DNA from 4 places in the Dorea sp. AM58-8 genome. Region 1 is predicted to be linked to each of the others. Evidence: predicted binding sites of a transcription regulator. Region 1 holds the regulator's gene; each other region holds the start of a gene.
What was found. The regulator Rex, encoded in region 1, represses fermentation and respiration genes when NADH is low (regulators of the CRP and FNR family bind a similar motif). The targets are predictions, from matches to a motif close to ATTGTTAANTANTTAACAAT.

Region 1 (7,531 bases):
TGTTTAACAGGAGGAAGAATATGAAAAAGTGTGTGATTACTGTAGTTGGAAAAGATACTGTAGGAATTATTGCAAAGGTATGTACCTATCTTGCGGAGACCGGAATTAATATTCTAGATATTTCGCAGACTATCATTGATGACTTCTTTAATATGATAATGATCGTGGATGTTGACGGGGCTTCTAAGGAATTTCAGGAATATACAGCTGAACTGGAAGCACTTGGCGGAGAAATCGGTGTAAGCATTCACTGCCAGAGAGAAGAAATTTTTGAAAAAATGCACAGACTGTAAGTTGGATGCTATGGCGGAGGCAAAGAAAAAATCATGATTAGCGTATATGAAGTAAATGAAACGAATAAAATGATCGAGCAGGAGAATCTTGACGTAAGAACGATTACCCTCGGTATCAGTCTGATGGACTGCATCGATTCAGATCTTGATAGATTGAATGATAATATCTATAAAAAGATTACAACGCTTGCCGGTAATCTGGTGAGTACAGGTCAGGATATTGAATGTGAATTTGGTATTCCGATTGTAAATAAGCGTATCTCTATTACTCCGATCGCTCTGGTGGGCTCAGCAGCCTGCAAGACTCCGGATGATTATGTTGAGATTGCCAAGACACTGGATAAGGCCGCGAAAGAAGTTGGTGTTAATTTTATCGGCGGATATTCTGCGCTGGTATCAAAGGCTATGACTACAAGCGAAGAGAATCTGATTCGGTCTGTGCCGAAAGCACTGGCCTGTACGGAACGTGTGTGCAGTTCTATCAATGTGGGATCTACTCGTACCGGAATTAATATGGATGCTGTTCGCCTGTGCGGCGAGATCGTAAAAGAGACAGCAGAAGCAACCAAAGATAATGATTCTCTGGGATGTGCGAAGCTGGTGGTATTTTGTAATGCACCGGATGACAATCCGTTTATGGCGGGTGCGTTCCTTGGCGTTACAGAAGGAGATGCTGTGATCAATGTAGGTGTCAGTGGACCTGGCGTTGTAAAGAAAGCAATTGAACAGGTGCGAGGCAAGGGCTTTGAGGAACTGTGTGAGATGATTAAGAAGACAGCATTTAAGATTACCCGCGTAGGACAACTGGTAGCGGGGGAGGCATCCAAACGTATGGGTATTCCGTTTGGAATTATCGATCTGTCTCTTGCACCGACTCCGGCAGTGGGTGACAGTGTGGCTGAGATCCTGGAAGAGATCGGTCTGGAACGTGTAGGTGCACCGGGTACTACAGCAGCACTTGCTATGTTGAATGATCAGGTGAAGAAAGGTGGCGTTATGGCTTCCTCTTATGTGGGCGGCTTAAGCGGCGCATTTATTCCGGTCAGTGAAGATCAGGGTATGATTGATGCAGTGACGCTTGGTGCGTTGAATCTTGAAAAGCTGGAGGCCATGACCTGTGTATGTTCCGTAGGTCTTGATATGATTGCAATTCCTGGAAAAACCAGTGCGGCAACTATTTCTGGTATCATTGCAGATGAGATGGCACTTGGTATGGTGAATAATAAGACGACAGCAGTCCGTCTGATTCCGGTTATTGGTAAGGATGTAGGAGAGACAGCAGAATTTGGCGGTTTACTGGGTTATGCTCCGATCATGCCGGTGAATGAGTTTGACTGCAGCACATTTATAAACAGACAGGGACGAATCCCTGCACCGATACATAGTTTTAAGAATTAGAGAGGAAGTTTAAACATGAGCGGAGTAGCAATTGTTACAGATAGCAACAGTGGAATTACACAGGAGGAAGCAAAAAGACTTGGAATCTTTGTTCTTCCGATGCCTTTTTATATTGACGGAGAACTGTTCTACGAAGATATATCTCTGACTCAGGAAAAATTCTATGAACGTCTGACTCAGGATGCAGACATTTCTACTTCGCAGCCTTCGCCGGGAGATGTGCTGGATATATGGGAGAAAGCACTGGAAGAATATGATGAGGTAGTGCATATTCCGATGTCAAGTGGATTGTCGAGTTCCTGTGCCACTGCGCAGATGCTTGCGCAGGACATGGATGGTAAAGTATATGTGGTAGATAATCAACGTATTTCGGTTACCATGAGACAATCGGTTCTGGATGCCATTGCTTTGGCAGAAAAAGGAATGAACGCGAAGGAGATCCATGATATTCTAATGCGTGAGAAGCTGGAGGCCAGCATCTATATTACGGTAGATACATTGAAATATCTTAAAAAAGGTGGTCGCGTAACACCCGCAGCAGCAGCTATCGGTTCAGTCCTGAATCTGAAACCGGTTCTTACGATTCAGGGAGAAAAGCTGGATTCTTTTTCTAAGTCAAGAGGATGGAAGAGCGCGAAGAAGACGATGTTGGATGCAATGGAAAAGGATCTGACAGAGCGGTTTGCAGGACAGGAGATGTATCTGCAGGTTGCGTATACCTGTTCGGCAGAAGAAGCTGAAGAATGGAAAGCAGAAGTGGAAAATAGATTTCCGGAATATGAAGTGCATATGGATCCGTTGTCATTAAGTGTAGCCTGCCACATTGGACATGGTGCCAGAGCAATTGCATGTAGCAGGAAAGTACCGGAACTCAGCTGATTTTACAGATATTTTGTTCGTTACCATGATAAAAACGCCCGTTTATTAGCGGGCGTTTTCATATATCTGTTTGTTACGCCAGTTCTTCCCATCTGGCGTAAAGTTCTTCTAATTCTTCTGCGATTTTAGATTTTTCCAGTGCCAATTCCTGGCATTTTACAGAATTGGTATAGATCTCTTCCTGAACCATTAGTTCGTCAATCTCGCCGTCACGTTCTTCCAGTTCAGTAATGCGTTCTTCTGTCTTTTTTAATTCATTCTGACGTTTGCGTTCCTTAGCCTGTGCTTCTTTCTGTTCCTGCCAGCTGAGCTTAGCCTGAGATTCTGGTTCCGGTGCACATACATCAGATGGAGCGGAAGAGACGCCGGTATAAGCCTGGGTCAGTTCATCCTTCTTTTCAAGATAGTAATCATAGTTACCAATATAATTGACAAATGTCTGTTCGGTCAGTTCCAGAATTCTTGTAGCTGTACGGTTGATAAAATATCGGTCATGAGATACATAGAGTACCGTACCGGTATAATCGTTCAGAGCTTTTTCAAGAATTTCCTTAGAAGTAATATCCAAGTGGTTGGTAGGTTCGTCCAGGATAAGGAAATTTGCTTCAGACAACATGAGCTTGGCAAGTGAGACACGCCCACGTTCACCACCGCTTAAAGAACTGATCTGCTGAAACACTTCATCGCCGGTAAAGAGAAAAGCCGCCAGTGTCTTTCGGATCTGTGTATTGGTTAGCGTCGGATAATCGTCAGAAATCTCATCAAAGATTGTTTTGTCCATATGCAGGACGTGATGTTCCTGGTCATAATAACCGATTTTTACCTTGGAACCGAGGGTAAAAGTACCACTGTCTGCCGGAATAACCTGATTCAGTATCTTCAGCAGTGTAGTCTTTCCGGTTCCATTGTCACCGATGATCGCTACGTGCTCGCCGCGGTGGATCTCAAAACTGATATCTTGAAATAAAGTATGTGGCGGGAATGCTTTGGACAGATGTTCTACCGACAGCACGTCATTACCACTGACGACAGAAGGCTCCAGCTTTAAATGAATATCCGTATGAAGCTCCAGAGGCTTTTCTACAGGCTGAATACGATCCAGCATCTTCTCACGGCTTTCTGCACGCTTAATAGACTTCTCACGGTTGAAAGAGCGGAGTTTTTCAATAACAGCTTCCTGATGTTTGATCTCACGCTGTTGATTTAAGTATTCTTTTAATCTTGCTTCACGGAGCATTTCTTTTTTCTCGGCGTAAGCAGAGTAATTGCCTTGAAATACGGAAAGTTTACCCATTTCTACTTCAATGACCTTTGTAACAACTTTATTCAGAAAATATCGGTCATGGGATACAATCAATACCGCTCCAAAATAATTCAATAAGTAGGTCTCCAACCATGCAATGGAATTCAGATCCAGGTGGTTGGTAGGCTCGTCCAGCAGAAGAATATCTGGCCTGGTAAGCAGAAGCTTACTGAGAGATACGCGAGTCTTCTGACCGCCGGACAGCGTATCTACGGGCTTGTCAAACTCATCCTCAGCAAAACCGAGACCTTTTAATACACCGACAATCTCGCTTTCATAGGAGTATCCGTCTGCCAGTTCAAAGGCACTGGTCAGATTATGATAAGTATTCAACCGGCTTTCCAGTTCATCGCCGGTCAGATCTTTTAATTCTTTTTCAATCTCGCGGATTCTTGCTTCCATGGCAATGACATCGGCCTTGGCTGAACGTACTTCTTCGTAGATTGTATTGCCGGATACCAGCTCCTGATGCTGGGACAGATAACCAAGTGTCTTACCTTTTGTAAGGGTGATCGTACCGCCATCAGCTGTAAGATCGCCGACGATCATTTTCAGAAGAGTAGACTTGCCGGCACCATTGATACCGACAAGGGCTGCTTTTTCATGGTCTTCTATATGAAAAGAGCCATTTTGTATAATAACGTGTTCCCCAAATGCTTTGGAAACATCATGACATGCTAAAATCATGATACACCTCCATAATTCTCTGTGTATCATTATACCGAAAAGAACAGAAAATACAACTAAAGTTAATGAAAGTTTGTACAAAAGTTTGACTTTGTGTTAACAATCAGATATAATTATTCCATAATATTATGGGTAGGTGAACAACAGTGGAGACAAGAAAGATTTCTCAGGCGGTAATTCGCAGACTTCCAAGATATTACCGATATCTGGGTGAATTATTAGAAGATGGTGTCGAACGTATATCATCTAATGATTTAAGTAAAAGAATGAAACTTACTGCATCACAGATTCGACAGGATTTGAACAACTTTGGCGGATTTGGTCAGCAGGGATATGGTTATAATGTAAAATATCTTCATACTGAAATTGGTAAAATCCTTGGATTGGAGAACAAGCATAATTTTATAATCGTTGGCGCAGGTAATTTGGGACAGGCTTTGGCAAATTATTCACATTTTGAAAATCAGGGATTTATCCTGAAAGGTATCTTTGATGTGAATCCTACACTGAGAGGTATGTCAATTCGTGATGTGCCGGTTCGTATGATGAGTGAGATGAAAGATTTCATTAAAGAGAATAATATCGAGATTGCAGTTCTTACAATTCCGAAGGAATGCGCAATTGATGTGGCGAAGGATCTGGTAGATGCCGGTATTCAGGCCATCTGGAATTTTGCGCATGTAGATCTGAATGTACCGGATAATGTAATTGTAGAAAGTGTACATTTATCAGAAAGCTTAATGAGATTATCTTATAATATCAGTCGATATAATGAGGATCATGCAGACAAATAACAGACAGAATAATGGCGTGTAATGCGGGCTGTGAAAGCAGACTTCTTTACACGTCGTTTTTTTTGCAGTGATCTGCGCCTAAGGCAGAAAGGAAGTATATGCAGTATTTATTAAATGCGGAACAGATGAAAAGTGCGGACAGTCATACTATACAGGATCTGGGAGTTTCATCCAGAACACTGATGGAACGGGCTGCTGCAGCCTGTACTGATTATATAGAAGAACAAAAGTGGCCGCTGACACATGTATGCATTGTGTGTGGATCAGGAAATAACGGAGGCGATGGCTTTGCTATTGGAAGCATTCTGAAAGAGAAAGGCTGCCAGGTGACAGCAGTATTTGCCGGACGGATGACAAGCCGAACAGAAGAGTGTATATATCAGATGGATCAGTTCGAACAGCGTGGAGGAATTCTTCTCACAGAATGGCAGGATAATGATTACAGCATTGTAATTGATGCATTGTTTGGTGTAGGATTGAATCGTGAGATTACAGGACACTATCTGGAAATACTTCAACATATGAATATGTCATCGGGACGGAAACTCGCGGTTGATATTCCGTCCGGTATCTCAGCTACGGATGGACGTGTATTCGGTGAAGCGTTTCAGGCAGATGCAACCGTAACATTCCAGGATCGAAAGCTGGGTCTGTTTCTGTTTCCCGGTGCATTGTATACCGGAAAAGTCTGCGTGACAGATATCGGAATTGACAGTTTTACAGTAAAGGAACAGCTGGATACTGCATATGCATTAGAAATGAGTGATATTGCCAAACTTCTGCCTGAACGTCCGCCATATGCGCATAAAGGTACATTTGGAAAATTATTATTAATTGCCGGAAGCAGTGGAATGGCAGGAGCTGCATTCTTAAGCGCCTGTGCTGCTTATCGCATGGGAGCAGGACTCGTACGCATTTATACCACTGAAGATAACCGAAGTATTTTACAGCAGCTGATTCCGGAAGCTATTATCACAACATATACGGAATATGACGAAGCAAGTCTTCTGTCGGTACTGGAGTGGGCTGATGCAGTCTGTATAGGATCAGGTCTTGGAAGATCTGATGTAGCAGATCTGATTGTAAATACCGTTTTGAAAGAAATAAATGTGCCATGTCTGATTGATGCGGACGGAATTAATATATTGGCGACGCATCCGGAATGGAAGGACCTGCTGGCAGAAGGCAATTATGTACTGACTCCACATTTGAAGGAATTATCCAGATTAACAGGACGGCCTGTCAACGAGATACAAATGCATCGAAGAGAGGTCCTGGAACAGACGGCAAGAACTTTAGATGTTACTCTGGTACAAAAAGATGCACGTACTTTTGTGGGAGCAAAGGGCAGAAGAATGTATGTGAATCTTACCGGAAATGCTGCAATGGCAAAAGCAGGTTCCGGAGATGTGCTGGCCGGAATTATTGGCGGACTTATGGTGCAGGGATGCGATAATTATGATGCCGCTGTTCTTGGAGTTTATCTCCATGGACTTGCGGGAGATATTGCAAGAAATGAAATGGGGTGCTATAGTGTATTGGCGAGGGATCTTGCTGATGCACTTGGATCAGCGATCCAAATGACAGAAAACTGGAAGGCGGAAAAATGATGAAAGAATATACAAGAGTGTGTGCCAGAATTGATCTGGACGCCATAGAATATAATATGGATCAGATGCATGAAACGGTTGGTGATGCGACTAAGATCATGGCTGTTGTCAAGATGGATGGCTACGGTCACGGGGCGGTACCAATCGCATGTGATCTGGAGAAAAAAAACTACTTGTGGGGATTTGCTACAGCCACACCGGATGAGGGTGTGATTCTGCGTGCAAACGGTATTAGGAAACCGATACTTGTATTGGGTCCTGTTTTTCCATCACAGCAGGCAGAAGCAATTGAACATGAGATCCGTTTCACCTGTTATACGAAAGAAATCGCAGAGCAGATTTCTGAGACAGCAGTAAAGCTTGGAAAGACAGCGTACGTCCATATCAAATTAGACACTGGAATGTCGAGACTTGGATTCCAGATCGATGAGGAGAATGCAGATACAATCGCAGAGATTGCAAAGCTTCCAGGCATTGAGATGGAAGGAATGTATACACATTTCTCCAAAGCAGATGAAGTAGACAAAGCTTATGCCCATAAACAGTTGGAGCGCTATCTGTGGATGC
Region 2 (7,531 bases), on a different contig from region 1:
TTTTGTACGTTATTCTGACATTGCCTTTGGTGAAAAAGATAAGGCTGTGGCAGATGATATATTAAATATTCTCCTGGAAGAGAAGCGGATCGTAAAAGTTTCCGATGACCTTTATACCCTGACAGAATATATGGAAAAAGCGAAGACGATGATCCAGGAAGAGTTTAAGAAACGCGAGGTTATTACGACAGCGGAAGTGAGAGATCTGTTCCAGACCAGCCGGAAGAGTGCGAAGCCAATCATTGAGTATATGGATAGCATTAAGGTGACAAAGCGTGTCGGAGCAGAAAGTGAAAGGGTAGCATACTAATGAATTTAAAGCAGCTAGAAGCATTTGTAGAGGTAGCAGAGGGCGGCAGCTTCTCCAAAGCGGCAAAGAATCTTTACCTGACACAGCCGACGATCAGTGCGCATATCTCTGCGCTTGAGAAAGAACTGGAAGTACGGTTGTTTGTCAGAAATACAAAAGAAGTCAGTCTGTCGGCAGAAGGTCAGACGCTGTATCGTTATGCCAGTCAGATGGTAGATCTGGAGAAACGGATTGAGGAAGAATTTGGAGAACGCAGGAAAATGGGACGCCAGTGTATTACCATTGCGGCATCTACGATTCCATCCCAGTATCTGCTTCCGAAGATTCTTGCCAGATTTAACGAAAAATATCCGGGAGAGCAATTTAAGATCATGGAGTCTGACAGTGCAAATGTGGTTAATCAGGTGGTCGAGCATATGGTAGATATTGGATTTACCGGCACTGTGCTCGAAAAGAAGCACTGCAAATATTTTCCATTCTATAAAGACGAACTGGTGATCATCACGCCGAACACAGAAGTGTATCGGAAACGTGCTGAGACGCCGGATGATATTTCGTGGATTCTTGACGAACCGGTCATTATGCGTGAAGAAGGTTCTGGAACCAGAAAAGAAGCGGAGAAGCAGCTGAAGGCAGCAGGCATTCGCAGTGAGCAGTTAAATGTGATCGCCAGCATCGAGAACCAGGAGACGATTAAGAAATCTGTCTGCAGCGGTATGGGCGTGTCGCTGTTGTCGAAGCTTGCGGCAGCGGACAAAATAGCGGATGGAAATGTCCTTGCATTCCATATACCGGGAGCGGATGATGGAAGAGATATCAACGTGGTTTATAATAAGAATCATCAGTTATCTTTATCCGCAGAGCATTTTTTGAAAATTGTACAGGAAGTGTATCCGTATGAGAAACATAAGAAATAATACGGATAGAAATGGGTGGTATTATGATATATATGGATAATGCGGCAACTACCATGCAGAAGCCAAAAGAGGTCGTTCAGGCAGTGGCGGCTGCAATGGAATCTATGGGGAATGCCGGGCGCGGTGCTCATGGTGCATCGCTTAGTGCGTCAAGAACAGTCTATGACACCAGAGAGCTGCTGTGCCGTTTTTTTAATGGCACCAGTCCAAGACAGATTGTATTTACAGCAAATTCTACGGAAAGCCTGAATATTGCCATCAAAGGTGTGCTGAATCCGGGAGACCATGTGGTTACGACGGTTATGGAGCATAATTCTGTCCTACGTCCATTATATGAGATGGAGAAAAAAGGTGTAGAGCTTACATTTGTAAAAACAGACGAGAGAGGCGTGATGGATCTTGCTGATCTGGAAGCAGCGATCAGACCGGATACAAAGGCAATCGTATGCACCAATGGTTCCAATCTGACTGGTAATTATGTGGATGTGGAAGCGGTGGGCGCTGTCGCAGCGAAGTATAACGTGCTGTTTATCGTAGATGCATCTCAGACGGCAGGAGTATTTCCGATTGATGTGCAGAAAATGCATATTGATATTCTGTGTTTTACAGGACATAAGAGTCTGTTGGGACCGCAGGGAACCGGCGGTATGTATGTAAGAGAAGGACTGGAAATACGCCCGCTCTTAAGCGGCGGAAGCGGAGTGCAGACCTATAGCAAAACACATCCGAAGGAAATGCCGACAGCGCTGGAAGCGGGAACTCTGAACGGTCATGGAATCGCAGGACTCCATGCGGCAGTAGAATATCTGATGGCAGAGGGCATTGATAAGATCCGCACCAGAGAGCAGGAATTGATGTGGAGATTCTACGAAGGCGTAAAGGATATTCCGAATGTAAAGGTATACGGAGATTTCTCTACGAAGAATCGTTGCCCGATTGTTACATTGAATATTGGAGCGTATGATTCCTCGGAAGTGGGAGATGCCCTGTTGATGGATTATGATATATCGATCCGTCCGGGAGCACACTGCGCACCACTCATGCATGAAGCACTCGGAACGGTCGGACAGGGAGCTGTGCGATTCAGTTTTTCTCATTACAATACAGAAGAAGAAGTGGACACAGCCATTCGTGCAATTCAGGAATTGTCTGTGGATGAAGAATAAGGAGAAGAGACATGCGCAAGAAAGAATTAAAGCTGGTTGTGACATTTCACACGACCACAGATGCGATGGCTATGGAGAAAGCCTGTAAAGAAGCAGGAGCTCCTGGCAGACTGATTCCTGTACCGCGTGAGATTTCGGCGGGCTGCGGTTTATCATGGTGTGCAGGAATAGAGGATCGTGACACGATCCGGAAGGTGATAGAAAGCATTGGTGTGCAGGAACAGGAAATGCATGAATTAATGGTATAAAAATGGTTCGAGATCAGATGGTCTCGAACCGTTTTTTTATAATCCATTTACAAATGCATCCAGTACATGTGGCAACAGGGAATCACTCTTTTCTGTCAGAGAGAATTTCCCTTTTACGAGTGACCAGTCGTACAGCAGTGCGCGCTCGAACATGGCATAGATATCCATCAGATCTTTAGCAGAGGAAGTTGGTGCAAATTCACCGGAGTCCAGTGCATTCTGTATGATCTCGCTAAGCCATACATAATAAAAGCGCTTGTGATCGGACAAAGAACGTTTGTCTTTAGTGACCAGCTGGGCTGAATACAGATAAGCAACCAGGCTGACGTCAATACTGGTTTCAATCATATAAAATAATTCATGATTTAAGAATAATAATTTGTCGTAGGACGATAAGTTGGGGTCTACTACATTATATAATTCTTCATATTTTTCATCAAACAGATAAGACAAGGTATTCAAAAGCCCTTCTTTACTCTTGAAATAATGATAAAAGGTGCCTTTCGATGTCTTGGATGCTGTGATGATGTCTTCTACTGTGGTGTCGTCATATCCGTTTTTGTAAAACAGATTCCATGCAGACTTAACGATACGGCTTTTTGTGGATTGTCGTTTCCGCGGCATATAATCATTCCCCTTCTGTTATGTATAATGTGTGGAGAGATAACCGATAGATGGAACAGGTTTATACCTTCTAAAAAAGGCGAGTTCTATTAAGAACCCGCCTTCGGTTGCTCTCCAAGCGATTATATCACAGATTAACCAATTAAGAAACCATATTTTAACTTGTCTTCCGGATCGATCAGGTATGTACCAACACCTGTCAGGTTAGCTGTACCTGTGATCATAGGAATGACTGCATCGTAATCACCGATCTTGGTTTCTTCTTTAATAACACCCTTGAAAGTGGTTCCGATGAAGCTTTCGTAGATAAATTCTTCGCCAATACCGATCTCGCCCCATTTGTGCAGAGTAGCAAGCTTAGCACTTGTACCTGTTCCGCATGGTGAACGGTCAGCCTGAGCATCTCCGAATACTACGACATTTCTCATGGTAGCATGATCCGGATTAGGAGTTGGTCCGTAGAACTCTACAAGGTCAACTTCTGTGATGTCCAGTGTCGGATGCTGAATTTCAACCTGCTCGTTGATCAGGTCGCGCATCTTCATGCCGAGAGAGATGTACTCCGGTACTGTCTTAGCATTGATAGGTCCAATGTCAAGCTTAGTGGTGTCTACAAGTGCGAAGAAACTTCCGCCGAATGAGATGGTATAAGGAATCTCTTTTCCGTCAACATTAACGGTAAGGTTATCCTTATATACAAATGCAGGTACGTTAGTAAGTGTAACACCAGTTACCTTTCCGTTCTTAACGTTTGCAGTTGTACGAATGAGTCCGGCAGGTGCCTCCAGAACTACGCTGTTCTCTCCTTCGTGAGATTCAACGAGTCCAGCCTCGATTGCTACAGTAACAGCTCCGATGGTGCAGTGTCCGCACATGTTCAGGTATCCGCCTGTATCCATGAAAATAACACCAAGATCAGCCTCTTTATCGATTGGCTCGCAGAGAAAAGCTCCGAACATATCATGATGTCCTCTAGGCTCTAACATAAGAGCTGTACGAACATGATCATAATTCTTTTCCATCCAATCTTTCTTCTCGATCATTGTGTTGCCTTCTGGTTCAGGGAATCCTCCGATGACCATACGACAGAACTCACCAACTGTGTGCGCATCTACTACCTGAAGTGCAGCCTCAAATCGGTCAAAGTTCACATTTGCTTTCAATTCCATAGCATTACCCTCCTTTAAAGTCATAATTTATAGATAAATTCTATAAATGCCATAAATGAAAAAATAACAAGTATTGATAAAATCTATGATAATGTATTTGTAAAAAAACAATTTAATACGGTAAAATGATGAAATATTAACAAATAGACCGTATTCTATAACCCGGTCTAGTCTGTCGTCTAGTACCGGGTTCAATCTTTCTATACTCATTATGGCTGAAATGCCTTGAAAAGTCAATGGTTTTTTGATATTATAAAAATGTGAAAAAGCTCTTGAAATAAGGCTTTTTATGTGTTGTCTTAAGTAGGCATGATATGTAATACGGGGGTAGATGGGCAACTGGTGTGCCTCCTGGTCTTCAAAACCAGTGTTGGGCGTTAGGAGCGTCCTGGGTGGGTTCGATTCCCACATGCCTCCGCCAAAAGAAAGCTATTGAAGTATATAGAAAAAGATAGTCTTTTGACAAACGTGATAAAAGTTTGACAGACTAAATTGCCTATAGATTTTACCTATAGATACAATCGGATAAGTTGGGCGGGATAGGTTCAAAGTATTTCGTCTTTACTTAATATAATAATCAAAGTATGAGAAAAGGAGATGTGTGTCATGGAAAAAGTACAGTTATTATTACGTCAGCACGTAGGTGCACCTTGTGCCCCATGCGTAGCTGTAGGTGATAAGGTAAAAAAAGGTACATTGATTGCCACACCAACAGGCTTGGGAGCTAATATCTTCTCAAGCGTTTACGGTGAAGTATCTGAGATCCTTGAAGACCGTATCGTCATCAAGGCAGATGCAGAACAGCCAGATGAGTTCGTGCCGATTGATGTGCCGGAAGATGCATCAAAGCTTGATATGATCAAGGCGGCTGGTATTGTAGGTATGGGTGGAGCGGGATTCCCGACAGGAATTAAGCTGAATATCGACTTATCCGCAACAGAGCAGGGTGAGTTCAGAGAGGATATCAACCCAGAACTTCCAAAAGACTTCAAACTGGAGCACAGCTACATTCTGATCAACGACTCTGAGTGTGAGCCGGGTCTTGCTCACAATATTAAGCAGACCATCGAGCAGACAGACAAAGTTATCCGTGGAGTAAAATACTGCATGGAGATTACAAAAGCAGATAAAGCAATCTTTGCTATTAAGAAGAAGAACAGAGAAGCAGTTCTTGCACTTCTGGATGCTTTGAAGGATGAGGAGAACATTTCTGTTCATCTGCTTCCGGATATCTACCCAATGGGTGAAGAACGTGCAGTAGTTCGTGAGTGTCTGGGCGTTAACCTTGATACCACACAGCTTCCGTCAGCAGCAAGATCGGTTGTAATCAACCTCGAGACAGTTGCTAAGATCGCTGAAGCAATCGAAGAGAAGAAACCATGTATTTCTAAGAATGTTACAGTTCGTGGTAATATCAAGGGTGGCAACGCAGCTCATGTATTCATGGACGTTCCGGTTGGTATCTCTGTAGGAGAGCTGATCGAGATGGCAGGCGGACTTGATAAAGATGATTCAGTTGGTGAGATCATCATGGGTGGTGCGTTCACAGGACGTGCAGCAGAACTTGATGAGCCTACAACTAAGACAACAGGTGCAATTCTTACAACATATAGAATGCCTGATCTTACAGATAAAAAAGTTGGACTTCTTGTCTGTGCATGCGGCGGCAATGAAGCTCGTATGCGTACAATCGCTGAGAAGATGCATGGAGAAGTTGTTTCTGTATGCAGATGTAAACAGGCAATCGAGAACAAGCCGGGTGCACCACTGAAGTGTCTGCGTCCAGGTAACTGCCCGGGTCAGGTTAAGAACAACATGCAGTTCAAGAAAGATGGATGTGAATACATCATCATTGGTAACTGTTCAGACTGTTCTAACACGGTTATGGCTTCTGCACCACAGATGGGACTTAAAGTATTCCATCAGACAGACCATGTGATGAGAGCAATTGGTCATGCACAGTATCGTCAGCTTACAGTATCTAAGCAGGTTGACCAGGATATCAACGTAGAAGACTAATTGGCAGTATTAGCGGTATAATTCGCATAGGGAAGCGAACTACCCCGATATTCTAATCCCGAAGCGATTATATATAATATGGAGAAATCTATAAATAAACAAGGAGGTAAATGTTATGTCAATCACAGCTGAAACAGCGAAACAGCACGCAAATGATCCTGCAGTGTTATGCTGTAGAGCAGAGGCTGGAATCACTATTGAGCCAGCCAACCTTGAAGATCCGGCGATCTTTGATGAACTGGTAGACTCAGGATTACTGAATCTTGACGGATGCCTGAAGATCGGTCAGGTTTTGGGCGCTAAGCTTACAAAAACAAGTGATTCTTTGAGCCCACTTACAGCAGATAATATGGAGGGTTACAAAGACTCTGTAGAAGAGGAAGCAGCACCGGTAGAGGAAGCAGCAGCTCCTGTAGAGGAAGCAGCAGCACCGGTAGCAGCAGCTCCAGTTGCAACAACAGCAAAAGTTGCAGGCGGAGTTCTGAAAATCCACATTGGAGAAGGAAAAGACATTGATCTTTCAATTCCGGTTGGTGCGCTTGGCGAAGGCGGTTCTGAAGTAGTAGAGGTTGCTCCGGCAGCAACAGCAACAGCGGCGGCTCCAGTTGCAGCTCCTACAGCAGAGACATTAGCAACAGAAGGAAAGGTTGTAAGAAGCCTTACAAGAAAACATTTTGCAATCACAGAAGTTAAGAGAGGACCGGAGACAACAATCGAAGGAACAACACTTTACATTCGTGAAGGCATTGAAGCGGATGTAATCGCAGATTCTGAGCTTGTTAAAGATTTTCATCTGGAAATCATCACACCAGCTCAGTACCACACATATTCAGAGACCATCATGGACGTTCAGCCAATCGCTACAAAAGAAGGAGAAGCTAAGATCGGTCAGGGCGTTACAAGAGTAATCGATGGCGCTATCATGATGCTGACTGGTACTGATGAAGGCGGAGTTCAGATCGGTGAGTTCGGTTCTTCAGAGGGATATATGGACGAAAACATTATGTGGGGACGTCCGGGATGCCCAGATAAGGGTGAGATTTTCATCAAAGGTAATATCGTAGTTCAGGCTAAGACA
Region 3 (7,531 bases), on a different contig from region 1:
GCCAGCAGCTTCTCCACCGCCGGGTCCTTCAGATCACACAGATGAGGTACAACGCCCACATCATAACATACCTCCGGCCGTTCTTTCAATAACTCTGACGCCAGAATTCCGGCATCTGCCATCGGAATGTCCATTTTCTTTCCCGTCATGCGCTCTACATTCTTTCTGGTAAGCTCTCCTCTGACGGCGCAGAATTCCATATTCCGCTTAAAAAACTTCCCATCCGCATCCGAATAATTGATAAAACCGGTCCCCCACACATACACATGTGGCTTACGGATCCCGTTGATCCGCTGCTGCAGACGCATCATTGCCGAACCATGCAGCGTATACTGTCCCAGACAGCTTCCGATCCCGCAGATCTCCCCATCCAGAAAAGAATGGCGTTCTGCCTCATATCCAAAGCATTCCTTTACGATCAGCTCATTCAGACAGTCTCCCATATTCCGCAATTTCGAATAATACATCTTAATCTTGTCCGGCATCTGTAATTCCTCTACTATCTTTCTATTCCAATCTCATAACTACTCGTTCATATCTTCCGTCATCTACAAACGGAATGTCATTGACCGCATCAAACAGCGGCTGATATCCATAACCATCTGTGATCCATCCATATCCCGCATACTGAGCGGTATTAAATCCCGGAATGGTATTGGCCTCGATCAATACCGGTCCATCCTTTGTGATTGCCACATCCCAGCCGATATTAGAGATCTTCTTGCCAAGCGGCACAGCCCGCTTCAGCATTTCCAGTGTTTTATCCCAATGATTTAGCTGCAGCCCCTTGAAAGCCACGCCTGTCATCGGGTGCACCGTATATTCTTCCATCTTGTTCTGATCCACAGCATCTGTGAGCACTTTTCCCGTACGGATATCCACTACCGCAGTCAGCGCATCCTGGCAGCCATTGGCGATATCTTTGTGCAGTGCCGAAGTCAGCACCGGCGCAAACAGATGGGTTCCGTATGGAGACGTTACCGAATAAAATCGCACCACACTCACTGCACTTGGATTCAGTTCACTCAGCACATTATCCTGGCAGATGTATTCTTCTATGATTCCGTTGCCGCCATTCCGAATGTGATCAAGTGCATCTTTTATATCTTCTGCACAGGTTACCGGCAGGACACGGACACCCTTGCCCATCCCCTTGCAGTTTGGCTTATATACAACCTTGCCGGTTCCTTCCGCCAGCTCTTTCAGTACATCCTCCGTCACATCGGAAGCCTGCACACATTTTCTTCCATAAAATTCATCAAATACTTTGGAAAATATATATTTATTCATCAACATACCGATATAACGTCGGTCTGTAAATTTCTTACGAAATTCCATACGGGACCAGAGTGTAGATACCGTCTTCTTCTGTTCCTGTGTCAGATCATAGAATCCGGTCCATGCATATTCGCCAAAAGAAATGTGATTGTATTTCTTAGCCTGTATAATATCCTTCTCTACTTCAGATGCATTCAGTCCATGCTCTTCGGCATATTCTCTGGCATATAATCTGATATGCTTTCTCGAATTGATAAGTCTTGTAAAACTATTTGTCTGTCCCATATGTATCCTCTTTCTAATTCATCGTTACATTTGCTTTATCAGCTCTTCCAGTTCGTACTTTCTTCCGGTCTTTGTCACCATCTGCATTGCACCCATTTGTGCCGTACAGTTAGCTTCCACCATGCACCAGCCGTGGTCTCTGCTGTAAGCCAGATCCCATCCGCAATAATGATTGTCCGGGATCATCATAGCTGCTTCTTTGACCATAGAGACTGCCTCATCCCACTTCGGAATCTGGAATCCCTTAAATCTGATACCACTGTCCGGATGGCACTCATACGTGTGTCCTTTTTTGTCCGCTCCATCAGTATAAATGACTCCTGTCTCTGCGTCAATGAGTGCACTGACTCCTCCCGCACTAAAATTATCCACAAAGCTATCTCCCCGGCCCATTCGGATCGATGGATGGAATAATTTTATCTCCGGTTCGCCCTCTTCATTCTTAATGATGGCGGTTGGAATACGCAGAGTATTCACGGATCCTGCATGAATCTTCGACAACGCTTCACCCTGTACGATCACTTCTTCGATAACTGCGCCGCTCTTACTGTACTCCTGATGTGCCTCTTCTACAGAATCATACATACCAAGATTCTCTACTCTGACACCGTTGCCGAAAGCTGCATACACCGGTTTCACCACATAGTTCTCATGCCGCTCCGCAAATTCGCGAAGTTTTGCCAGATTCTCTTCGGTCGGTTTTTCATTTTTCAAAATGCGGATAACTTCCCGCTTATACATATCTTTGAATTTCTTGTAGGTCCGGTACTTGTTCTCCAGGAGATCGGTATTCTTTCGCTGATTCATGCGCGGATAATAACTCAGACGGATGCCCTCTGTAATGATGAATTACGATACTCTGCGTCCTGTCCCTCATATCCAAATGCAAAATACTCACTGTAATAAGAACCATATTTAAACAGGCAGCGGATCATATCCCTCTTTAATTTTTTCACATATTTCGGATCGGCAAGTTCATCCGGCTCCTTATATTTAGCAATGATCTCATCCATTTTATCCTTTTTACATTTATAATAGTACGCTTTGCGGTACCACGGTACGAAACGGTATTTATAATGAAATTTTCTAAGATATTTGCGCAGCACTTTACTTTCCTCCTGGCATGATAAATGCCGCCATGCCAGACTGGCACAGCGGCATCTCTCGCTTTACTTTACTGCTCTTTCTTTACAGCAGCTGTCTTCTTTTTCTTAACGACTTTCTTTTTCTTTGGTGCGAACATGTTCTTGCGGATACGATGTGTCTCATCACGCATGAACTGCTCTTCATAGATACGGATATATCCTGTATCCTGGATCAGCCATTCACCATCGATTTTAACATATTTATCTGTGTAGATTGCAGATCCTTCTACCTGAAGTCCTTCATATGGATCACCCTTAGCGAAGATCAGTCTGTCTTCCAGATACCATTTTCCGTAAGCAACTGTGTCGCTCTCAAACCATACCTGTGGGTTATGTCCCTGATGAAGTGTAATCTCTGTCTTAGGCATAGATTTCTTGAAGTAATCTGTGATTTCCTTTGGTCCGTGGAATACCAGCTTACCATTAGAATATGCTGTCTCGATATCCGGTGCCATTGTAGTCTCAAGTTCATCCCAGTTCTTTGTATCAAGAGCCTGGAAATATTTACTCTTCAGTTCTTTAATTGCCTGTACATCTTTAATCTGCTGTAATTCTTTTTCCAAAGCCTCAAGGCGTTCTTCTACTGTCATTTTTATACCTCCATACCTACTTTATATGCATCAGCTGTTGCGTCAATACCCATACGTACTTTCTTAGCATCGCCGATTACATTGTAAGCGATTCCAAGCTCATCACATTTAGCTGTCAGGTCTGCTGTCGGACGAGACTTAGCTCCTGTAGCAAGTACTAATGTATCGAAGCTACGTGACTTATTGCTTGTCTTCTTGAATTTATCTGTGAACTTGTAATCTACTGTGTGATCACCAATTGCTGTAACCTTGCTGCGGTTGCTCTTCTGGATTGTCTTTCCAGGATATTCGATATCAAGGAACATGCTACGAAGCATACCCATTGCTTTACCAACACGTCTGCTGTCCATGATACGAACATTCTTCTCACCCTTGTTGATCAGGTATGTTGCTGTCTCGCATCCTACCAGACCACCACCAAGGATCAGGATCTCACCTTTGGCTTCTGCCTTACCAGCCAGAACATCCTCTGCTGTAACAATGTCAGCTCCATCTACGCCCGGAAGATCCGGTGTAGCGAACTCAGAACCGATAGCTACTACTACATGATCCGGTTTGATCTCAGCGATCATCTCTGGTGTAACAGTTGTATTTGTCTTGATCTCGATGCCAAGTCTTTCACATTCTTTGATCTCCCAGTCAACAGCTGCTTCAAATTCCTGTTTCTTAGGAGCTTTACCAGCTAATCTGAATCTTCCACCTGCTCTCTCAGATGCTTCGTAGATTGTCGGATTGTGTCCACGTTTCTTCAGGATCTCTGCTGTTACCAGACCACCGATACCTCCACCGATGACCATAACATTCTTAGCCTTTTCAGCCTTTGGCATACCTTTGTATTCCAGGCAGAGCATTGGATTACGTGTACATGTGATATGTGTAGCCTTTGGATCGATAACCTTGTCGTAGCATCCTTCTGTACATCCGATACAACGACGGATCTCATCCTCACGACCTTCTCTTGCTTTATTACACCACTCTGGATCAGCCAGCTGTGCACGTCCGATAGAGATCATGTCGATCTCGCCGTCTTCGATCAGCTTGTTAGCAAGTGCTGGCATGTTAACACGTCCAACACCGATTACCGGGATGTTAACTGCTTTCTTGATCTTAGCGATGTTTTCCATATTGAAACCTGGCTCAAGGTTATATGGCGGTACTTCGTATACTGTTGCAAGGCTTCGTGCATTACCTCTTGAAAGGTCGATTGCATCTACGCCTGCTTCTTCTGCCCAGTTAACGAACTGGATAGTCTCTTCTACAGTTGTATTCTTAGGAAGTAACTCATCTACTGCATCCAGACGCATAAGCAGTGGCATATCCTCTGGCATGTTAGCACGCATCTCGCGGATAACTTCCAGATTGAAGCGGCAACGATTCTCCAGGCTCTGGTTACCATACTCATCTGTACGGTTGTTCAGAGACGGATTCATAAATTCGTGTGGAAGATATGTATGTGCTCCATGGAACTCCAGTGCATCAAATCCAGCTTCTACAGCCAGTTTAGCAGACTCTCCGAACTGCTTAATGATCTCATGGATACGCTCTACTGTAACTGTATCCGGTGTCTCTTCTACGTTTGTCTTGTCAAAGAAGTCAGCCGGTACGAATCCTCCGTGCCAGATCTGAACAGCTGCCTTACCACCATTTTCATGGATTGCTTCAGTTACTTTCTTCAGTTCATCTCTGTCTGCTTCACTATACAGTCCGAAATATAAATACGCATGACATTCTTTACAAATAGATACCAGCTCTACAATGTTCAGTCCGCATCCACCTGCTGCACGTGCTGCGTGGTACTGAATCATATCATCTGCTACGTGATGTTTGTCCTTAACCATCTTGGTATTCATACCAGGAAGTACAATTCTGTTCTTCAGTTCAAGACCTCTCAATTTAATTGGAGAAAACAATGCATCATAACTCATTTTGAAATCGTCCTCTTTTCTTTCATTATTAAATAGGTTAATAGGAGTCATCGTTCCGCCATATAATCCAGACCGGTACGGGAATCACTTGTCTGAATATATAATCGGAAGCTGTTCGTTATACGGTAGTAAATAGTATCTCTAGCTTTACCTTCCCTTTAAAAGCTTGTCTAAATTTTAACACGAGCACATACTATGTGTCGGAACAAATTCCAAAATATAGTGCACAAGCAATGTACAAAAAATCAATTTTTCCTATCACATTTTTCTAATTAATCATTTTTTCTTTTTTATGCTTGTAGTGTTTTTGCATTTTTTGTCTGCATTTGCAGAAGTGAATTGTCATGATTTTTTCGAAAAATGTAGATTATTTAACAAAAAAATGTGAAACACCGTCTTCGAGATTCGTTTATACTATGCTCAACAGATAAATTTTCGATATGTTCAGGAGGGAACAAAATGATCACAGATATGAAAGATGCAAAGATCTTCCAGCCTCTTCAGCTTGGAAGAACAACTTTAAAAAACCGTATTGCAATGGCTCCAATGAGCATGCATTATGAAGCAACTAACGGAACTGTACCAAAACAGTTGGCAGACATCTTCGTCCGTCGTGCAGAAGGCGGCGCAGGATACGTAGTAATCGACGCTGTAACTGTTGACCACAAATATTGGTATATTGGAAAGACTACTGCTCTTGATAAGGACTCTCTGGTTCCTCAGTTCAAGAGATTCGCAACTCGTGTAAAAGATGCAGGAAGCGAACTGATCCCACAGATCATTCACCCGGGTCCGGAATCTATCTGCGCTATGAAAGGTATTACTCCGATCGGACCATCTATAAATACAAATGCAAATGGTGATGTTTCAAGACCGGCTACTATTAAAGAGATCCAGAAGATCATCAAACAGTATGGAAAAGCTGCACGCCGTGCAGAAGAAGCAGGATGCGGCGGTATCGCATTACACGCAGCACATGCTTACATGCTTCCAGGTGCATTCCTTTCTCCACTGCGTAACAAACGTATGGATGAATACGGCGGAACAATCGATAACCGTGCTCGTCTGATCCTTGAGATCATTGAAGAATGTCGTAAAAACGTAAGCGAAGACTTCCCGATCATCCTTCGTATCTCTGGTTCAGAGCGTATCGAAGGTGGTAACAGTCTGGAAGAAATGTTATACCTTGCTCCGAAGTTCGAGGCAGCCGGCGTTAATATGTTAGAAGTATCCGGTGGTGTTCAGTACGAAGATATGCAGGATATCATCCCATCACACAGCAAGAAGATCGGACGTAACGTATACGAAGCTTCTGAGATTAAGAAAGTTGTTAATATCCCTGTATTCGTTGTTGGTAAGATCAACGACATCCGCTATGCTGCAGATATCGTAGAGCGTGGACTGGTAGACGGTGTTTCTCTCGGACGTCCGTTACTTGCAGATCCTGATCTTCCGAACAAAGCCCGTGAGAACCGTTTCGATGACATCACACCATGTGCTTCATGCGGCGGACGTTGTGTAACTCCTAAGGATCCACAGCATCCGGTATGTCAGTGTCACATCAACCCATTGGTTGGTCACGAATACGATTATCCATTTAACCCGGTTGATACTCCGAAGAACGTACTGGTTGTCGGAGCAGGCCCTGGCGGAATGTACGCAGCCGTAATCGCAGCAGAGCGTGGACATCACGTAACTGTATGGGAGAAGAATTGTCAGGTCGGCGGACAGCTTGCACTGGCTGTTGTTACTCCTGGTAAGCAGGAAATGTGTAAATGGTTATCACACCTTACATACCGTGCTAACAAAGCAGGTGTTACATTTGAATTCAACAAAGAAGCTACTGTAGATGATATTAAGGAATTTGCTCCTGATGCAGTTATCGTAGCTACCGGTGCAAGACCGTTTGTTCCACCATTCATCAAAGGTCTGACCGATTACCCTGTAACTACTACTCATGATATCCTGAGCCGTAAGGTGACCGTACCGAAGGGAACTGTATGTATCCTCGGTGGTGGAGAAGTTGCCTGCGAGACAGCTGAAATGCTGATGACAGACGCTCGTCCGGCTTCCTTTGTAAAAACAGGAAGCATCGGTGATGTAGAAGTAACTCTGGTAGAAATGATGCCACAGCTTATGACAAATGTATGTCTGCCGAACCGTAATGTACTGATGGACAGCCTTCACAGATCAGGTGTTAAGAGCTATGTTAACGCTAAGGTTCTGGAAGTTACTGATCACGATGTTAAGATCCAGTACACAACAGACGGAAGAGAAGAATGGCTGAGAGGTTTCGACCATATCGTAG
Region 4 (7,531 bases), on a different contig from region 1:
CAACACTTCTCTATCCATCTCCAGCAAACATTCATCTGCCCACTCCGGATAGCGAAGATATAACTTCCGAAATGTGCCATTCTGAATCCTCAGTTCATATTCCTGTCTGCGCTGTGATACACACTCCATATGAAGCCTCATATCATCCTGGCTAAATTCAGACGGTATATACATATTTATAAAGAATGCATCCCTTTTCTGGAAATACATACCTTCCTGATACTTAAAGTGACTCTCCATGCCGGTTCCATGACAACAGCTGTTTTCAAATAAGAACTCTCTCTTCATCCCCGGTCCAAGCGGAAAGAAATAAGTACTTTCTCCGCTCCCGCTTTCATCCGGCGTTGCCAGAATGTGATTATAAAGAGTCTTTTCATAATAGTCCATATACCTGCTGTCAGGATCCATCTGATACAGTTCTCTGGTAAGCTTCAGCATATTATAAGAAGCACATGTCTCCTGAGTCGATGCTGTCAGAAGCTTTCCGATCTCCCGGTACCCCTGGAACATTTCGCCCTCACCGACACCTCCTGTGGCATATGTTCTGTTCTCCGTTACTGTCGTCCAGAACGCTCTTGCCATTTCCAGATACTTCAGATCCCCTGATGCTTTATAGATCTCTATTGCTCCCAGAATCTGTGGAATATGCTGATTCGCATGGATTCCATTCAACTGATCCCGATAGTGCATCAGTGGTCGGTATAACTTATCATTATCAAATAATCCGGCACACTTCAGGAATTCTTCTCTTCCCGTCAGTTCAGCAAGTTGTGCCATTACCACATTCATACCGCCAAATTCTCCGGCTATGTACATGCTCCACATCTTCTTAAGCTGTGCTTCCGGGAGCTGTGATAATCTGTGCCAGGTCCACACTCCCATCTGCTCTGCAATAGAAAGCGCTTCTTTCTTATCTATATATAGGTAACAGTCCAACAGTCCTGCTATAATCTTATGAAGTGTATAGTATGGAGCCCAGATTTTAGGATATGGTGTATACTCTTCTAACAGATCAAACTGTTCTTCCGAGTATGCGCTTAAGAATCCTTTCTGAATACCATCTATATTCTGAAATGCTCGCTGGCATTCTCCCAGTTCGTCTACCATGTAGACTGCCTTATCCCGGATCTTCTCATCTCCTGTAGCCCGATAACAAAGTGCCAGTGCTGAAAGATAATGTCCTGTGGTATGTCCTTTGAGCTTGCTCTCATCGGCGTCCCATCCATCCGGACTGTCAGCTCCTCCGGTGTCCAGCCCCGACGCCTTCCTGAAATGATACAGCATACTGTCATCATCCATCGAAAGCAAATACTTATGCATCCGTTCCTGAGCCTCGTAAAATGCATTCCCCGGAAGTATCCGGATCTCTGCCTCTGCGTTCTGATAAACTTCTGCATCTTTATCAGGTCTTCCCTGTACAGTAACTTCTATAGGATATGTGTCTGCATTCTGCTGTGGATTCTCCTGTTCCAGGATCGTCACTGCATATACTTTGCTGGCAGTAGCTTCTCCGTATGTAAAAGTACCTGTCAAAAGCACTTCCCGGTTTCCCATGCCATATAACGGACGGTTCACCCTGCCATCTGTATCAAGGAAACGCTCTTCTCCTGAGCTCCAGTTAATCTCTGATCCGTACTTCCCTTTTGCAGGAAGTGCAAGATTAAACGTCACAGTCTTCAAATTCCCAAGATAAAGAAAATCCATATCTTTTTGTACTACTTTCTGGTCGTTCAGGTTCATATTGACATCCTCTATAATTTTATACACGTTAATAATATAACACTTTTTAGACCAAAGTTCAATTCCTCTTTGCCATTTTTCATGATTTTTAGACGCATTTCATAAATTGTCTAAAAAAGTGCAAAAAAAGGCACCTTTTTAAGGATGCCTTCTTTGGTAACGCTTGACGTGATTATATACTATAGTCTAAATTATTTCCAGTCTTTTTTTGAATTTTTTTATTTTATTTCTTGCATTTTCGTTTTCACCTGTCAAACTATTGACAATCTGACCGCTATATGGTACTTTTAGACCATAGTACAAACCATAGTCTACAAACCTTAAAAGAAAGGAATAAACATGCGATGAATCTGATTACCAACATTCAAAAATTCTCTATACATGATGGTGACGGAATCCGCACAACCGTATTTTTCAAAGGCTGTCCGCTTAAATGTGAATGGTGTCACAACCCTGAGACACAGCGTTATGAGCAAGAGCTTCAATATGATTCTGAGAAATGTGCGGGTTGCGGCTGTTGCGCTAAGGTCTGTCCGTCCGGTGCGATCACGATGCAGGAGGGCAAGCCGGTACTCGATAAGACCCTCTGTCAGCTCTGTGGCAAATGTACGAACTTCTGTCCGCAAGGTATCCGTGAGATCATCGGCGAAGAATACTCCGTCAAGAGTCTGGTCCGCGAGTTAAAGAAAGACCTGATGTTCTATGAAGATTCCGGCGGCGGTGTTACACTCTCCGGCGGAGAGGTCATGACCATGTCAACTGATTACATTCTTGCAATTGCCAAAGCATTAAAGCATGAAGATATCACCCTTACCATTGACACCTGTGGTCAGGTTTCTTATGATAAATTTGAAGCAATTCTTCCATATGTGAATACATTTTTATATGATATCAAAGTTATGGATCCAGAACTTCACAAAAAATATATCGGTGTCGACAACAAGCTGATCCTCGAGAATCTGGTGAAGCTTTCTAATGCAGGCGCCCGCATTTATATCCGGATTCCTACTATTAAAGAGGTCAACGGTAATGAACAGAATATGACAGAGACGATTAGGTTTCTGAAAGAACACGACATCCATCCGGCTCAGGTCAATCTCCTGCCTTACCATGATACAGGCAGCGGCAAATACGCCAAGCTGGATATGGAATATAAAGGAACAGATTTACATGCACCATCCAAAGAAGAAATGGAAAGCTTTGTGCAGCTTTTCAAGGATGCAGGATTTCAAAACACCAAAATAGGAGGTTAGGAAAATGGCAACAAAACGAGGCATGAACGAAAGAATCCAGAAATTAAGAGATCTCAGCGTTAACACTCCGGTACATATCGACCTGGAAAGAGCTAAGATCGAGACTGATTTCTACAAAGAAAATGAGGGTAAATACTCTATCCCGGTTATGAGATCTATGGTTCTGAAAGAATATTTCTCCAAAAAGACTCTGTATCTGGGAGACGGCGAACTGATCGTCGGAGAAAAGGGTAAAGATCCACAGGCATCTCCTACCTTCCCGGAATTGTGCTGCCACAGCGTAGAGGATATGACCGTTATGAGCGAGCGTGATCTGGTATCTTTCCACACTACCGAAGAAGACAGAAAGCTTCAGGCAGAAGAGATCATTCCTTATTGGAAAGGTAAGACCATGCGCGAGAAGCTTCTCTCCATGATGACTCCGGAATGGCACGACTGCTACGAGGCAGGTATGTTCACAGAATTCATGGAACAGAGAGGTCCTGGACACACATGCGGCGGCGAGCAGGTGTTCACAACCGGATACATGGATTACAAAGAAAAAATCAAAAAGACTATGGATTCCCTGGATTTCATGAACGATCCGGAAGCCCTGGATAAATTAGAAGAACTGAAAGCTATGGATATCTCCTGCGATGCAGTGATCATTCTTGGTGAGAGATATCACAAACTGGCTCTCGAGATGGCTGAAAAAGAGACAGACGAGACACGTAAGGCAGAACTTCTGCAGATTGCTGCCAATCTGGAAGTCGTACCTGCTCATGCTCCACAGACTTACTGGCAGGCAATCCAGTTATACTGGTTCACACACCTTGCAGTTACAACAGAGCTGAACCCATGGGATGCATTCAGCCCGGGACGTATGGATCAGCATCTGATCAAATACTATGAGGCAGATACAGAAGCAGGTATTCTGGATGACGAAAGAGCTCTGGAGCTTCTGGAGTGCTTATGGGTTAAGTTCTACAACCAGCCGGCACCTGTCAAAGTAGGTATTACATTAAAAGAAAGTGCTACCTACACAGACTTCGCCAACATTAATACCGGTGGTGTCACACCAGATGGCAAAGACGGCGTTAATGCTGTCAGCTATCTAATTCTTGACTGCATGGACGATATGAAACTGGTTCAGCCTAACTCCAATGTAACCATCAGTAAGAAAACACCGACCAAGTTCTTAAAGAAAGCATGCGAGATCTCCAGAAAGGGATGGGGACAGCCTGCATTTTACAATACAGAAGCTCAGACTATGGAGCTTATCAACGCAGGTAAATCTTTGGAAGACGCACGCCGCGGCGGTTCTTCAGGATGTGTTGAGACAGGAGCATGGGGAAGCGAAGCATATATCCTGACCGGATACATGAACATTCCAAAGATTTTCCAGCTCACACTTTACAATGGATATGACAATGTATCCGGCAAACAGCTTGGTTTGAAACTCGGATATGCAAAAGACTTCAAGACATATGAAGAACTGTGGGAAGCATTCAAGAAACAGATGAAACACTTCATCGATATCAAGCTTCGCGGTAACAACGTGATCGAGAAGCTGTACGCAGAATATATGCCGGCTCCTTGTCTGTCAGTTGTAACCAACGACTGTATCAGCAATGCAAAAGATTACAATGCAGGTGGTGCAAGATACAATACCAACTACATTCAGGGTGTAGGTATCGGAACTATTTCTGACTGTCTTGCAGCTGTTAAATACAACGTATATGACAAGAAAAACTTCACAATGGAAGAGCTAATCGAAGCAATGGATCACAACTTCGAAGGATATGATGCTATTTACCGTATGGTTCATGACAAATCACCTAAGTATGGCAATGATGATGACTACGCTGATGATCTGATGCAAGATGTATTCTATCTGTACCATGATCTGATCACAGGTCGTCCGAACATGAAGGGTGGTAAATATGGCGTAGATATGCTTCCGACTACCTGCCACGTATACTTCGGTGAAGTTATCGGAGCAACAGCTAATGGACGTAAAGCTAACGTACCTGTATCCGAAGGTATTTCTCCTGAAAAATCTGCAGATACGAATGGTCCTACAGCTGTTATCAAATCCTGCGCTAAGATGGATCACCTGGCAACAGCAGGTACTCTGCTGAACCAGAAGTTCACTCCTGACGTAGTTGCCGGCGAGGAAGGTCTGAACAACATGGCAAGCCTGATCCGCAGCTACTTCGCTATGGACGGACATCATGTACAGTTCAATGTCATCGACAGACAGACTCTGATCGATGCTCAGAATAATCCGGATGACTACAAGGATCTGATCGTTCGTGTAGCCGGATACAGCGACTTCTTCCGCAACCTGTCTAAGCCGTTGCAGGATGAGATCATTAACCGTACAGAGCAGTCCTTCAACTAACTCAAACAAATAACTGCTTAGCAGTTTAAAGTCTGAGAAGACCTTTCACACGCGCTCATGTGTAAAGGTCTTCTCGTTTATCACAAACTATTTGCAGAATGCTGATGGCTTGTGATAGAATATTTAACAATTACATTTTGTTTTCAAGGAGAATCTATGGAACGTACAAAAAAAGGAAAAAGCGCTAAGAACAGAATCGTAACCGCAGCATGGCAGCTTTTCATGAAAAAGGCTATAACGGTACTACCGTGGATGATATCATTGCTCTGTCTGGTACATCAAAGGGATCATTTTATTACTACTTCAATACCAAAGATGAACTGCTCAATACTCTGTCTGTGATTCTGGACGATTTCTATGAAGAATTGGAAAGCAGAATGAATCCTGATCTCAATTCTTTTGTAAAGCTTCTGAATGTGAATTACGAAGCCCATAAAATGATCGAGGAAAATATCAGCATTGATCTGATCGCATCCCTCTACTCTACCCAGCTCGTATCACAGGGACAGCGAAATCTCCTGGATCAGAACCGCACATATTACAAATTTATCACCCGCATTATTACAGAAGGTCAGATGCGCGGGCAGATTCGAAATGACATGTCCGCTATAGAGATTACCAAGTATTTTACCATGTGTGAACGCGCATTAGTGTCTGACTGGTGCCTCAGCAGAGGTGAATTCTCGCTGAGCGAATACAGTCACAAGTGTATGCCTGTCATGTTGGAGCACTTCAAAGCTTAAACCCATTGACGCATACCGCTGTTACGAATTATAATAGAGAAAACGTATTTCACACGAGGAGGAAAATCATGGAAAACGTATTCGAACTAAAACACCCACTGATTCAGCATAAGATTTCAAAATTGCGCGACAAGCATACAGGAACTAATGAATTTCGTAAGCTGGTAGAAGAAATAGCCATGTTAATGGGATTTGAAGCTCTGAGTGATCTTCCGCTTGAAGATATTGAAGTAGAGACTCCGATCGAAACCTGCAAGACTCCAGTCATTGCCGGCAAGACACTTGCAGTTGTACCGATCTTAAGAGCCGGACTTGGTATGGTTAATGGCATCCTTGCACTGGTACCGTCTGCAAAGGTAGGACATATTGGACTATATCGTGACGAGGAGACTCACGAGCCACACGAATACTACTGCAAACTTCCGGATCCGATCAATGAACGACTGATTGTTGTTACCGATCCGATGCTTGCTACCGGCGGATCTGCTATCGCAGCTCTTGACTTCATCAAGCAGCACGGCGGAAAGCACATCAAACTCATGTCCATTATCGCAGCACCGGAAGGCGTAAAGCGTGTACACGAGGCTCATCCGGATGTACAGATTTATATCGGACATGTTGATCGTGAGCTGAACAAAGATGCTTACATCTGCCCGGGTCTTGGAGATGCCGGAGACCGTATCTTCGGAACCAAATAATCCACATGATATTTTAATTGTATTTTCAGACAGGACGCCGGAATAAGCGTCCTGTTCTTATATATGCCAACGAGAAAGGCACTACCGCTGATGCGGCAGTGCCTTTCTCTAATCTTATAAATATAACATATTTGGAGAAACTTATTATCCTTCGTAGTACGCTTTCAGATAAATTTCCTTAATTTCTTTGAACAGAGGATATCTTGGATTAGCACCTGTACACTGGTCGTTGAATGCATTCTCTACCATTTCATCCAATGTAGCGAGGAAGTCTTCTTCCTTAACACCATATTCTTTAATTGTTCTCTTGATTCCAACTTTTTCTTTCAGTTCTGCGATAGCTTTGATGAAGTTATCAAATACTTCGTCATCATTCTTACCTGTTACGCCACAGAATCTTCCAAATTCAGCATATCTCTCTTTAGCCTTTGGATATGGATACTGAGAGAATGTTCCCATCTTAACCGGTGCCGGATCTGCATTGTATTTCATAACAAGCTCGATCAACAATGCGTTAGCAATACCGTGTGGCAGGTGATGATATGCACCAAGCTTGTGTGCCATAGAGTGGCAAACTCCCAGGAATGCATTGGCAAATGCCATACCAGCCATTGTAGATGCATTAGCCATTCCTTCTCTTGCAATCGGATCAGCAGCGCCCTTCTCGTATGCATCTGGCAGATATGTAAAGATGTTCTTACCAGCTTTGAGAGC

Region 2: DXA18_RS02125 (proline racemase family protein) is a predicted target of Rex. The motif match lies at 4,559-4,578, and genes of this name have one in related genera.
Region 3: DXA18_RS05550 (oxidoreductase) is a predicted target of Rex. The motif match lies at 5,389-5,408, and genes of this name have one in related genera.
Region 4: DXA18_RS08945 (trans-4-hydroxy-L-proline dehydratase activase) is a predicted target of Rex. The motif match lies at 1,988-2,007, and genes of this name have one in related genera.

The regions. Positions count from the first base shown of each region.
Region 1 is NZ_QSDM01000014.1:73,573-81,103, reverse strand. It holds gene DXA18_RS11055 (ACT domain-containing protein) at 21-293, shown strand; gene DXA18_RS11050 (PFL family protein) at 327-1,691, shown strand; gene DXA18_RS11045 (DegV family protein) at 1,707-2,570, shown strand; gene abc-f (ribosomal protection-like ABC-F family protein) at 2,644-4,560, opposite strand; gene DXA18_RS11035 (redox-sensing transcriptional repressor Rex) at 4,707-5,354, shown strand; gene DXA18_RS11030 (NAD(P)H-hydrate dehydratase) at 5,453-6,964, shown strand; gene alr (alanine racemase) at 6,964-7,531, shown strand, end outside.
Region 2 is NZ_QSDM01000002.1:99,460-106,990, forward strand. It holds gene selB (selenocysteine-specific translation elongation factor) at 1-310, shown strand, start outside; gene DXA18_RS02105 (selenium metabolism-associated LysR family transcriptional regulator) at 310-1,227, shown strand; gene DXA18_RS02110 (aminotransferase class V-fold PLP-dependent enzyme) at 1,251-2,393, shown strand; gene DXA18_RS02115 (DUF3343 domain-containing protein) at 2,405-2,641, shown strand; gene DXA18_RS02120 (TetR/AcrR family transcriptional regulator) at 2,678-3,265, opposite strand; gene DXA18_RS02125 (proline racemase family protein) at 3,400-4,434, opposite strand; tRNA gene DXA18_RS02135 (tRNA-Sec) at 4,758-4,855, shown strand; gene DXA18_RS02140 (proline reductase-associated electron transfer protein PrdC) at 5,041-6,453, shown strand; gene prdA (D-proline reductase (dithiol) proprotein PrdA) at 6,569-7,531, shown strand, end outside.
Region 3 is NZ_QSDM01000005.1:18,791-26,321, forward strand. It holds gene DXA18_RS05525 (hypothetical protein) at 1-485, opposite strand, end outside; gene DXA18_RS05530 (sugar-transfer associated ATP-grasp domain-containing protein) at 508-1,563, opposite strand; gene DXA18_RS05535 (sugar-transfer associated ATP-grasp domain-containing protein) at 1,588-2,370, opposite strand; gene DXA18_RS05540 (hypothetical protein) at 2,385-2,669, opposite strand; gene DXA18_RS05545 (nuclear transport factor 2 family protein) at 2,738-3,298, opposite strand; gene DXA18_RS05550 (oxidoreductase) at 3,301-5,223, opposite strand; gene DXA18_RS05555 (oxidoreductase) at 5,683-7,531, shown strand, end outside.
Region 4 is NZ_QSDM01000010.1:75,631-83,161, reverse strand. It holds gene DXA18_RS08950 (beta-L-arabinofuranosidase domain-containing protein) at 1-1,740, opposite strand, end outside; gene DXA18_RS08945 (trans-4-hydroxy-L-proline dehydratase activase) at 2,085-2,993, shown strand; gene hypD (trans-4-hydroxy-L-proline dehydratase) at 2,998-5,376, shown strand; gene DXA18_RS08935 (TetR/AcrR family transcriptional regulator) at 5,586-6,119, shown strand; gene upp (uracil phosphoribosyltransferase) at 6,188-6,817, shown strand; gene adhE (bifunctional acetaldehyde-CoA/alcohol dehydrogenase) at 6,962-7,531, opposite strand, start outside.